Regions from separate parts of the Ferdinandcohnia jepli genome, predicted to be linked through region 1. Evidence: predicted binding sites of a transcription regulator. Region 1 holds the regulator's gene; the other holds the start of a gene.

Region 1 (6,068 bases):
AGAATATGGTAAAGAGATTTCTTTACTAGTTGAAGAGATTGAAAATCAAATAAAACCAATTCACGAACAAATTGATAAAACGATTGATTATAACCAATTTCGTGTATTAAAAAGCTTTCAAGAAAATAAGGTTAGTGATTCTCATTTTATTCCATCAACAGGCTATGGTTATGACGACATGGGTAGAGATACTTTAGAGGCCGTATATGCTAATGTATTTGGTGGTGAGGCTGCGCTTGTGCGATCTCAAATTATATCAGGAACTCATGCGATATCGATCGCTCTATTTGGTATATTACGACCAAGTGATGAACTTTTATATATTACAGGAAAACCGTATGATACATTAGAGGAAATTGTTGGAATACGTGGGAGTGGAAACGGTTCTCTTAAAGAATTTAATATTGGATATAATACTGTTAACTTAACTTCAAAGGGTATGCCTGACTTCGAAGCAATTGGCAAAGCGATTCATGAAGGGACAAAAATGATTGGTATCCAGCGTTCCAAGGGATATGCAACTAGACCCTCTTTCACAGTAGCAGAGATAAAAGAAATGATTGACTTTGTAAAAGAAATTAAGCCTGATGTAGTTGTGTTTGTTGATAACTGTTATGGAGAATTTGTTGAGCAACTTGAACCCTGTCATGTTGGCGCAGACCTAATTGCAGGCTCCTTAATTAAAAACCCAGGTGGTGGGCTTGCGAAAACGGGGGGTTATATCGTAGGAAAAAAGGAATTTGTTGAAGCTTGCTCTTATCGAATGACTTCACCAGGTATCGGGGCAGAAGCGGGTGCGTCCTTATATACTTTGCAAGAGATGTATCAAGGTCTTTTTCTTGCACCTCATGTAGTAGGACAAGCGCTAAAGGGGGCTGTATTTACAGCTGCAATCCTGGAGAAAATTGGTTTGCATACTCAACCAAGATGGGATAGCGTTCGTACAGACTTAATTCAATCAGTACAATTTGATAATAAAGATATGATGGTTGCATTTTGTCAGGCGATACAATTTGCTTCCCCTGTAAACTCACATGTTACTCCTTATCCAAGCTATATGCCTGGATACGAGGATGATGTGATTATGGCTGCTGGTACGTTTATTCAGGGTGCGAGTATCGAATTAACTGCAGATGGTCCAACCAGACCGCCTTATGTTGCATATGTTCAGGGGGGACTTACCTATTCACATGTAAAGATCGCGATTTGCCTTGCATTGAACCGTTTAGTAGCCAAAAATCTAATCTCACTTTAAGACAGAGGAATTATTATTTCCTCTGTTTTATTTTTTTTATGTTATATTTTCTAACATGTTGTTGACAGATAATCTGACATCAATTAGAATAAGGTTAACGATAGCGAAAAAGGAGGATAAAAAATGAGTGACAACGTTAGACGTTCAATGCCGCTCTTTCCAATCGGAATTGTAATGCAGCTAACAGAGTTGTCAGCTCGTCAAATCCGATATTACGAAGAAAATGGTTTGATTACTCCAGCAAGAACGGAAACTAATCGTAGACTTTATTCATTCAACGATGTTGACCGATTACTTGAAATTAAGAGTTTGATCGAACAAAAGGTTAATCTTGCTGGAATTAAACAAATTTTCGCAGTACAAAACACTCAACTTGTTAACGAAGAAAGACCTGTCGAACCTGTAAAACAGGAATTATCTGATTCTGAGCTGAGAAAACTACTGAGGAATGAGCTATTACATGCAGGAAGATTTAAAAATCAAGCAAGTTTGCGTCAAGGTGATATGTCAAGGTTTTTCCATTAAGAATGTTAGGTATTAAAAATTACTTTAATTTTTGTTTAGGGGGAAATGTAGATGGCAAAGTATTCAAAAGATGATATTTTTCGATTAGCTAGTGAAGAAAACGTAAAGTTTATAAGATTACAGTTTACTGATATTTTAGGAACAATTAAAAACGTTGAAATTCCTGTAAGTCAACTTGAAAAAGCATTGAGCAATAAAATGATGTTTGATGGTTCCTCAATTGAAGGATTTGTTCGTATTGAAGAGTCCGATATGTACTTATTTCCAGATTTAGATACTTGGGTTATCTTTCCGTGGACTGCAGAAAAAGGTAAGGTTGCTCGCTTAATTTGCGATATTCACAATGCTGACGGAACTCCGTTTAGTGGTGACCCTCGTAATAATCTTAAAAGAGTATTAAAAGAAATGGAAGAATTAGGATTTACTGACTTTAACCTTGGGCCAGAGCCAGAGTTCTTCTTATTTAAACTAGATGAAAAGGGAGAACCAACTCTTGAGTTAAATGATAACGGTGGATATTTTGATTTAGCCCCTACAGATCTAGGTGAAAACTGTCGCCGGGATATCGTATTGGAGTTAGAAGAAATGGGCTTTGAAATTGAAGCATCTCACCATGAGGTTGCGCCTGGTCAGCATGAGATTGACTTTAAATATGAAAATGCACTAAAGGCTTGCGACGAGATTCAAACATTTAAGTTAGTTGTAAAAACAATTGCTCGCAAACACGGTCTACATGCTACATTTATGCCTAAGCCTTTGTTTGGAGTAAATGGTTCAGGTATGCACTGTAACGTTTCATTATTCAAAGGTAGTGAAAATGCATTTTTTGACCCAAGTGGAGAACTGCAATTAAGTGAAACAGCTAAGAACTTTATTGCCGGAATTTTAAAGCATGCTCCTAATTTCACTGCAGTTACAAACCCAACTGTTAATTCATATAAACGATTAGTGCCTGGTTATGAAGCTCCTTGTTATGTAGCTTGGTCTGCTCAAAATAGAAGTCCGCTTATCCGTATTCCTGCTTCACGCGGATTAAGTACACGTGTTGAGGTGCGTAGTGTTGACCCTGCTGCAAACCCATATATGGCAATGGCAGTTTTACTTGCTGCTGGTCTTGATGGAATAAAGAACAACCTTACACCGCCGGCTCCGGTTGATCGTAACATCTATGTAATGAATAAGGCAGAGCGTCTAGAAGCTGGAATTGTGGATTTACCAGCGACTTTAGCTCAAGCGTTAGATCTATTAAAAACGGATGAAGTGCTTGTCAATGCACTTGGGGAACATTTGTTCGAACACTTTGTAGAAGCAAAAGAAATTGAATGGGATATGTTCCGTACACAAGTTCATCCTTGGGAACGTGAGCAATATATGTCTATATATTAAGATTTAAAACCCTTGGTGCTATATGCTTCAAGGGTTTTTATGTAGTCCAAATCACTAGTGATATTGTGATAGTCAAGATTAGAAAAAAAGCCACTTCAAATGAAGTGGCCTTTACAATTTAATGTACTGTTCTATATACCCCGATAACCTTACCAAGGATGGATACATTTTTTAAGATAATGGGTTCAAGCATTGAATTTTCAGGTTGTAAGCGAATGTGGTCTTTTTCTTTAAAGAAGCGCTTTACTGTTGCTTCATCGTCCTCTGTCATAGCGACAACGATATCACCATTATTTGCTGATTGTTGTTGTCTAACAATTACTAAGTCTCCGTCTAATATGCCTGCTTCAATCATACTGTCACCCATGATTTCCAACATGAATATTTGATCATCATGAGCAGCAAAACGATCTGGTAATGGAAAATATTCTTCAATGTTTTCAACTGCTGTAATAGGTTGTCCAGCAGTAACTTTACCGATTACTGGAACATTAATAACTTTACTTGTCGGTATTGATTGTGACTCATCCTCATGGAGGATTTCAATAGCACGAGGTTTTGTAGGATCTCTTCTAATTAATCCTTTGCTTTCAAGTCTAGCCAAATGCCCATGTACTGTTGAACTGGAAGCTAGACCTACTGCCTCGCCAATTTCTCTAACAGAAGGTGGATAACCTTTTAGTCTTACTTCTTCTTTTATGTAGTTTAAAATGTCTTGTTGTCTTTTTGACAGTTTTATCATACTATTCAACCCCTCGCTCCGCCTTAAATTGTATGTATTTGTATATTCGTTCAAAGCCTTATGTAAAGCTTAGTATCAAAGGCTTGTTCCTAACAGTAACTTTACAAAGATTATAGCATGCAATATAAAAAAATACAAACATAAGTTCGAAATTTATGTTGACACAAAACATTTGTTCGGTCTATAATAATTTTATAAAATACGAACAAACATTCTATAGGAGTGATTTTAATATGATTAAAAAATTACAAGGTGGATTTATCTATTATGTTTTATTTGTTGTTTTAAGTATGAGTATGGTATTTTTAACTGCTAATTAAGGACTTATACATATATAGAATGAGTCAGTGACTTTATAAAAATTTAGATCGGACAAATGTTTTTGAGAGAGTATACTATAATGATAAAGCGGAATACTTGTAAAATAACTCTTCATCTAGTACTATGGAAAATGATTTAGAAGAAGATAATAAGGAGTTATTTTATGCTTTCGAAAGAAAAGATTGATCGAATTAATAGTCTGTCTAAAAAAGCGAAGACAACCGGTCTTACCGATAAAGAAAAACAAGAACAACAGGAATTAAGACAAGAGTACTTACGAGTCTTTCGTAGTTCAATGACAAATACACTACATTCAGTCAAAGTCATTGATCCAGAAGGAAAAGATGTTACTCCTAAAAAGTTAAAAGAAAGTAAGAAAAATAGGTTACATTAACAAGAATACATAGATATCTATGTATTCTTTTATTTTTTGTACATACTATTTGTGAATAGCACGTTATTCAATTTAGAAACAAGATCAATATGTTATGTACGACTAAGAAATACTTTGAAAGGATGTAACTACCAATGACTCATTCAATAACTGATTTATCAATTGCGTCAATACGTACACTGTCCATAGATGCTGTTGAAAAAGCAAATTCTGGACATCCGGGCATGCCTATGGGAGCGGCACCAATGACATACGCTCTCTGGACAAAACATATGAATCAGAATCCAACTAATCCAAATTGGTTTAATCGTGACCGCTTTGTATTATCTGCTGGTCATGGTTCAGCCCTCTTATATAGCATGCTTCATTTATCTGGGTATGACCTCACGTTAGAAGACCTTAAGCAATTTCGTCAATGGGGAAGTCGGACTCCAGGACACCCAGAGTTTGGGCATACTTCAGGTGTAGATGCAACAACAGGCCCACTTGGCCAAGGTATATCTATGGCAGTAGGAATGGCGATGGCTGAAAGACATTTAGCATCTACTTATAATAAAGATTCTTTTGAGTTAGTTAACCACTATACATATGCAATTTGTGGTGATGGGGACTTAATGGAAGGTATATCAGGTGAGGCTTCTTCACTTGCTGGACATTTGAAGCTCGGTCGATTAATTGTGTTGTACGACTCAAATGATATTTCGCTTGATGGAGATTTAGATCGTTCATTCTCTGAGTCAATTGAACAGCGTTATAAATCGTATGGCTGGCAATATATTCTTGTTGAGGATGGGAATGATGTAAATGCTATAGACCAAGCGATCCAAGAAGCCAAAAGTGATTTAAATCGTCCAACAATGATTGAAATTAAGACTACGATTGGCTATGGTTCTCCTAATCGTGCAGGAAAATCTAAGGCGCATGGTGAACCGTTAGGAGCAGATGAGTTAAAACTTACTAAAGAGGCGTATAATTGGACGTTCGAAGAGGACTTTTATGTACCTCAAGAAGTGTATGCTCACTTTGATGAAGTCATAAAGAAAGCGGGTCAACAAAAAGAAAATGAGTGGAGTCAATTATTTGATCAATACAAAGAAAAATATCCAGAGTTAGGAAAACAACTAGAATTGGCAATCAGTGGTAGCCTTCCGGAAGGCTGGGAAAAGACATTACCTGTATATGAAGAAGGTAAGAGTCTAGCTACACGTGCTTCTTCTGGTGAAGTGCTAAATGCCATTGCAAAAAGTGTCCCTCAATTCATAGGGGGTTCTGCTGACTTAGCTGGTTCTAACAAAACAATGATTACAGGTTCTCCAGATTATACTCCTGATGATTATAGTGGAAGAAATATCTGGTTTGGTGTTAGGGAGTTTGCGATGGGTGCTGCTCTAAATGGAATGGCGCTTCATGGAGGAGTAAAAATATTTGGAGGTACATTCTTTGTA
Region 2 (6,068 bases), on a different contig from region 1:
TTTTACCCGCAAGATATTGACCAGTTAAGGATTTTGGGTCATCCATAACATCTTTTGGTGTACCTGCCGAAATAATTTCACCACCATGAATACCCGCTCCAGGTCCTATATCAATTAAGTAATCCGCAGCAAGCATAGTATCCTCATCATGCTCTACAACAATCAACGTATTACCGGTATCTCTCATTTGCTTTAAAGTCCCAATTAGTTTGTCATTGTCGCGCTGGTGAAGACCAATCGATGGCTCGTCCAGTATGTAAAGAACACCTGTCAACCTTGAACCAATCTGCGTGGCAAGACGGATACGTTGTGCTTCTCCACCTGATAGAGTTCCTGCTGCACGACTCATCGTTAAATAATCAAGACCTACATTAATTAAGAAACCTAGTCTTTCCTTAATTTCTCTAAAAATAAGGTTTCCAATTTGCATATCTTTTTCTGATAGCTGCAGAGTATCAAAAAAGTCTGAGGCTTCTTTAATTGATAACTCTGTCACATGACCGATATGCTTATCTGCGATGATGACCGCAAGAGTTTCTTTTTTTAGACGATAACCTTTACAAGTGTGGCAAAGTTTTTCACCCATGTATTTCTCCATTTGCTCACGAATGAAATCTGAACTTGTTTCCTTATAGCGTCTTTCGACATTACGTAAAACACCTTCAAAGGCCACATAATTTTCACGTAGTTGACCAAAATCATTTTCATAACGGAAGTAGATTTCTTCGCCGTCACTACCGTATAAAATTTTGTCCAACAGATGTTTTGGTACATCCTTTACAGGCACATCCATATCAATGCCATAATGATTACATACTGATTCTAAAAGTTGCGGATAGTATTGAGAGCTTGTTGGTTGCCATGGTGCAATTGCATGCTGTTTTAATGTAAGATCCCAATCAGGTATCACAAGGTCAACATCAACTTCAAGCTTTGCTCCTAACCCATCACAATCAGGACAAGCACCAAACGGACTATTAAACGAGAACATTCTCGGTTCAAGTTCACCAATCGAAAATCCGCACAATGGACAAGAATGTAGTTCACTGAATAAAAGCTCTTCAACATCGATGACATCAATAATGACTTTACCTTCACCAAGGCGAAGTGCGGCTTCAAGGGAATCAGCAAGTCTTGCTGTTACACCGTCTTTTACAACAATTCGATCAATTACCACTTCAATCGAATGCTTCTTATTTTTATCAAGCTCGATATCATCGGTTAATTCCATCATTTCACCGTCGACACGAACCCTAACATAGCCTTGCTTTTTAATAGTCTCAAATACCTTTACATGTGCTCCTTTTCGGCCAGATACAACTGGAGCAAGAATCTGAAGTTTCGTTCTTTCCGGGTATTCTAGAATACGGTCAACCATTTGCTCAATTGTTTGGGATGCAATTTCGATACCATGATTTGGACAAACCGGTTTCCCTACTCTTGCAAATAACAAACGTAAATAATCATAGATCTCGGTAACCGTTCCGACTGTTGATCTTGGATTTCGACTTGTCGTTTTTTGATCAATTGAAATAGCTGGAGAAAGTCCTTCAATTGAATCCACATCTGGTTTATCCATTTGTCCTAAAAATTGCCGAGCATATGCAGACAAAGACTCAACATAGCGTCTTTGCCCCTCAGCATAAATGGTGTCAAAGGCAAGAGATGATTTACCAGAACCAGAGAGTCCTGTCACAACGACTAATTTGTCTCTTGGAATGGTTACATCAATGTTTTTAAGATTATGGGCCCTTGCTCCTTTGACAACTATTTTTTCAATTGCCATTTATGTGTCATCCTTCCGATTTTAACTCAAGAATAAGATCGCGTAGCTCTGCTGCACGTTCAAAATTAAGTGCCTTTGCAGCTTCCTTCATTTCAACTTCCATTTCCGCAATTACTTTATCTCGTTCTTTCTTAGATAATCCTGTTAACTTTGGTGCAGTATCGTAAGCTTCAGTCGTTTCTGCAGCTTGAGTTGCACGAATTACGTCTCGGATTTCTTTTTGAATTGTTTGTGGAGTAATACCATGCTTTTTATTGTATTCTTCTTGTATCTCACGCCGGCGTTTTGTTTCATTGATTGCAATTTCCATGGAATTCGTCATTTTATCTGCATACATAATTACTCTTCCATTTGAATTTCTCGCTGCCCGGCCAATTGTCTGGATAAGAGATCTCTCTGAACGAAGGAATCCTTCTTTATCTGCATCAAGGATGGCCACTAATGAAACCTCCGGAATATCTAACCCTTCTCGCAGAAGGTTAATTCCAATAAGAACATCATGTTTTCCCATACGAAGATCACGTATGATTTCAATTCGTTCAAGCGTTTTAATTTCAGAATGGAGATAGGTTACTTTTATACCAATGTCCTTTAGGTAATCTGTTAAATCCTCTGACATCTTTTTCGTTAGTGTTGTTACGAGAACACGTTCATTACGTTCCACACGTGCCTGGATTTCACCTAATAGATCATCAATTTGACCTTGAATTGGTCTAACATCAATAATCGGATCTAATAATCCTGTTGGACGAATAATCTGTTCAACCATCTCTGGAGTATGTTCAAGTTCAAACGGCCCTGGTGTTGCGGAAACGTAAATTGCTTGGTCAATATGCTTTTGAAATTCCTCAAAGCGCAGTGGTCGGTTATCTAAAGCAGAGGGTAACCGGAATCCATGGTCGACCAACACTTGTTTCCTTGCTTGGTCTCCATTAAACATACCGCGAATTTGAGGTAGAGTTACGTGCGACTCGTCAATTACAATGAGTAAATCCTTTGGAAAATAATCCATCAATGTGTATGGTGTTGAACCTGGTGGCCGTAGTGTCAGATGTCTGGAGTAGTTCTCAATGCCAGAACAGAAGCCCATCTCCCGCATCATTTCAAGATCGTAGTTTGTACGTTGTTCTAGTCGCTGTGCTTGAAGAAGTTGCCCTTGCTCTCTAAGTTCAGCTAATCTCTCCTCAAGCTCTTTTTCGATATTCTCGATTGCAATTTTCATTTTCTCTTCACGTGTAACGAAGTGAGATGCCGGAAAGATTGCTACATGATCTCTTTCACCAAGGATTTCTCCAGTTAATGCATCTACCTCACGGATACGGTCGATTTCATCTCCAAAGAATTCTACACGTATACAATGTTCATCTCTTGAAGCTGGAAAAATCTCAACTACATCTCCTCTAACACGGAACGTACCACGTCGGAAGTCTATGTCATTTCGCTCATATTGTACATCTACTAGTTTATGTAAAAGCTGATTGCGTTCAAGGTCCATTCCTGTTCGTAAGGAAACAACTAATTCACTATATTCTTCTGGAGATCCCAAGCCGTAAATGCAAGAAACACTTGCAATGATAATTACATCTCGTCTTTCAAAAAGTGCAGACGTAGCAGAGTGCCGTAACTTATCAATCTCATCATTCACACTTGAATCCTTCTCAATAAATGTATCAGAAGAAGGAACATACGCCTCTGGTTGGAAGTAATCGTAATAACTTACAAAGTACTCAACTGCATTATTAGGAAAAAACTCCTTAAACTCACTATACAATTGACCTGCTAAGGTTTTGTTATGTGCAATAATGAGGGTTGGTCGGTTTACTTCTTTAATTACATTAGAGATCGTAAAGGTTTTTCCTGTCCCTGTAGCACCAAGAAGGGTTTGATGCTTTTTACCTGCTTTAATGCCTTCAATAAGTTGTTGAATAGCTCTTGGCTGATCGCCCTGTGGCCTATACTTAGAGACTAACTCAAATTGATTGTTCACAAACATCCTCCATTCCGGAATGCAAAGTAACGTTACTGTATGAGTGTTCTAAAAGGTAGTTATTTACATCTTTTATGTTACAAACATTGTACCACAAAACTACATAAAACAAACAAAAATACGAACTGATATTCGATTTTTTATTTAAACTAAAACAAATTCATTTTTTTGTATAAAAGGGTAACCCTAATGATAGATAAGAAATATGAAGTAAAGGTTGGGCTTTTATGAAAACAGAGCATAATATCAAATTAACGTCTGCTGAGCTTGTTAGTCTTTGGTCAACTTACATAGCTGATAGCATGTCCATTTGTATGTTTACCTATTTTTTAAATAAAGTAGATGACCTCGAAATAAAGCCTATACTTGAACACGCATTGAGTATATCGAAGCAGCATGTAGCAAGTATAACTGAAATATATACTGCAGAAGGGCTGCCTATCCCGCATGGTTTTACAGAGGATGATGTGAAACCTGATGCACCCCGTTTATTTCAAGATGGGATGTTTTTATACTATGTTAAGCATATGGCAAAGGGTGGGCTTGCAACATACGGAGCCATTCTTCCGAATATCGTTCGAAAAGATGTGCGTGAATTTTTTTCAAGTTCCCTTGCCTCAACCACAACTCTATATAATGAAGCAACCTCTTTACTGGCTTCCAAAGGTTTAGAGGTAAGAGCTCCTTATATTCCCTATCCGACTGAGGTACAATTTGTAGAGAAACAAGGATTTTTAGCTGGTTGGTTTGGTGAACAACGTCCATTGACAGGATCAGAGATCATGCATCTTTATGCGAATATACAAACTAATAAAATAGGTGAAGCAATTACCCTAGGTTTCGCTCAGGTCGCAAAATCTAAAGAGATTCGGAACTATTTCCAAAGAGGTAAGGAAATTGCAAAAAAGCATATGGAAATATTCGCTGGTCATTTAAGTGAGTATGATCTTCCTGCACCAATGACTTGGGATCATGAAGTTGAAAATATAACAGATGCACCTTTTTCAGACAAGTTAATGCTTTTCCATATAGGAGCATTAACTTCAGCAGGTATCGGAAATTATGGTATGGCGATGTCAATGGCCCAACGTAGAGATCTTGCAACTGATTACGCCCGTCTAAGTACTGAAATAGGAAAGTTTGCTGAAGATGGTTTAAACATTTTGATTGATAAGAAATGGCTGGAGAGACCTCCACAAGCGGCAGATCGCGGAGAATTGATAAAGCATAAAAAGCATTAAGAAAGCATGTATCCTTTCAACGATGTGGCTACTAGGCTCATCGAACTCAAATGCCCAAGACACTTATGTTCTTGGGCATTTGTTTTTTCACGACCTGGCACGCTCTCCCATCCCTTTTGAGTACCAAAATCCTACTGCAAGGGATACGATATCAAGAATGATGATATATATGGAATCACTATAACCCTTATAAATCGATGCACCGATAAGGGCAATAGCAAGGAGCAATCCAACATAATAATTATATGTAACTCTAGTAAAAAGAACGACTAGCAATCCTGGTAGAAGGAGTGCAAGCAAGATTTTTAAAAGCATGGAATCCAACCTTTCAACGTAACTATCTTTACTATAGCAAATCCTTTCATATATTACACTTTTTACTATTAAAAAAGCTGTTCAAGAATCTTGAACAGCTTTTTGTTATACACTTTTATAATCATTGCTTTCGTATAGGTCTATTAACTCGATATCCTTGTTTTTATCCTGGAAGTATCGATACGTAAAGTCATTTTCAAAAAGAACAACCAATCTGTCATGACGGTCACGAACGAGTAAACTTCTAGAGTCAAACAGTCTATGATCAACATCTTTGTTTCCAATCCATCTTGGAATTCGGTTACCAAGGGTGGTGAATTCTACAGAAACATTGTACTCAGCTTCTAGTCGATATTCAAAAACATCATATTGAAGTTGACCAACAGCACCTAAGATGAATTCATCGTTTGATTCTTGCTTGAATAGTTGAATCGCACCTTCTTGAACAAGCTGTTCAATCCCTTTTCTAAATTGCTTTGCCTTCATAACGTTCTTCACTCGAACCTTACGATACATTTCTGGCGGGAAAACTGGCAATTCTTGATAATGAATATTTTCTCTACCTGCTGTTAATGTATCTCCAATTTGATACACATTTGGATCATAGATACCAATGATATCACCCGGATATGCTTCATCAACTGTTTCACGACTAGCAGCCATGAACTGCTGTGTTTGATTTAGCTTTATTGACTTCCCAGTTCTTGTAATCGTTACAGCCATTCCACGTTCAAATTTA

What was found. The regulator LexA, encoded in region 1, represses DNA repair genes until DNA is damaged. The targets are predictions, from matches to a motif close to CGAACATATGTTCG.
Region 2: the regulator LexA is predicted to act here: its motif matches at 3,895-3,908, upstream of uvrB (excinuclease ABC subunit UvrB).

The regions. Positions count from the first base shown of each region.
Region 1 is NZ_JBFOKR010000012.1:119,082-125,149, reverse strand. It holds gene AB3M96_RS14285 (methionine gamma-lyase family protein) at 1-1,255, shown strand, start outside; gene AB3M96_RS14280 (MerR family transcriptional regulator) at 1,379-1,780, shown strand; gene glnA (type I glutamate--ammonia ligase) at 1,832-3,166, shown strand; gene lexA (transcriptional repressor LexA) at 3,285-3,908, opposite strand; gene AB3M96_RS14265 (DUF896 domain-containing protein) at 4,393-4,623, shown strand; gene tkt (transketolase) at 4,758-6,068, shown strand, end outside.
Region 2 is NZ_JBFOKR010000013.1:117,533-123,600, forward strand. It holds gene uvrA (excinuclease ABC subunit UvrA) at 1-1,786, opposite strand, end outside; gene uvrB (excinuclease ABC subunit UvrB) at 1,794-3,773, opposite strand; gene AB3M96_RS15080 (DUF3231 family protein) at 4,001-5,014, shown strand; gene AB3M96_RS15085 (DUF2198 family protein) at 5,102-5,329, opposite strand; gene AB3M96_RS15090 (peptide chain release factor 3) at 5,435-6,068, opposite strand, start outside.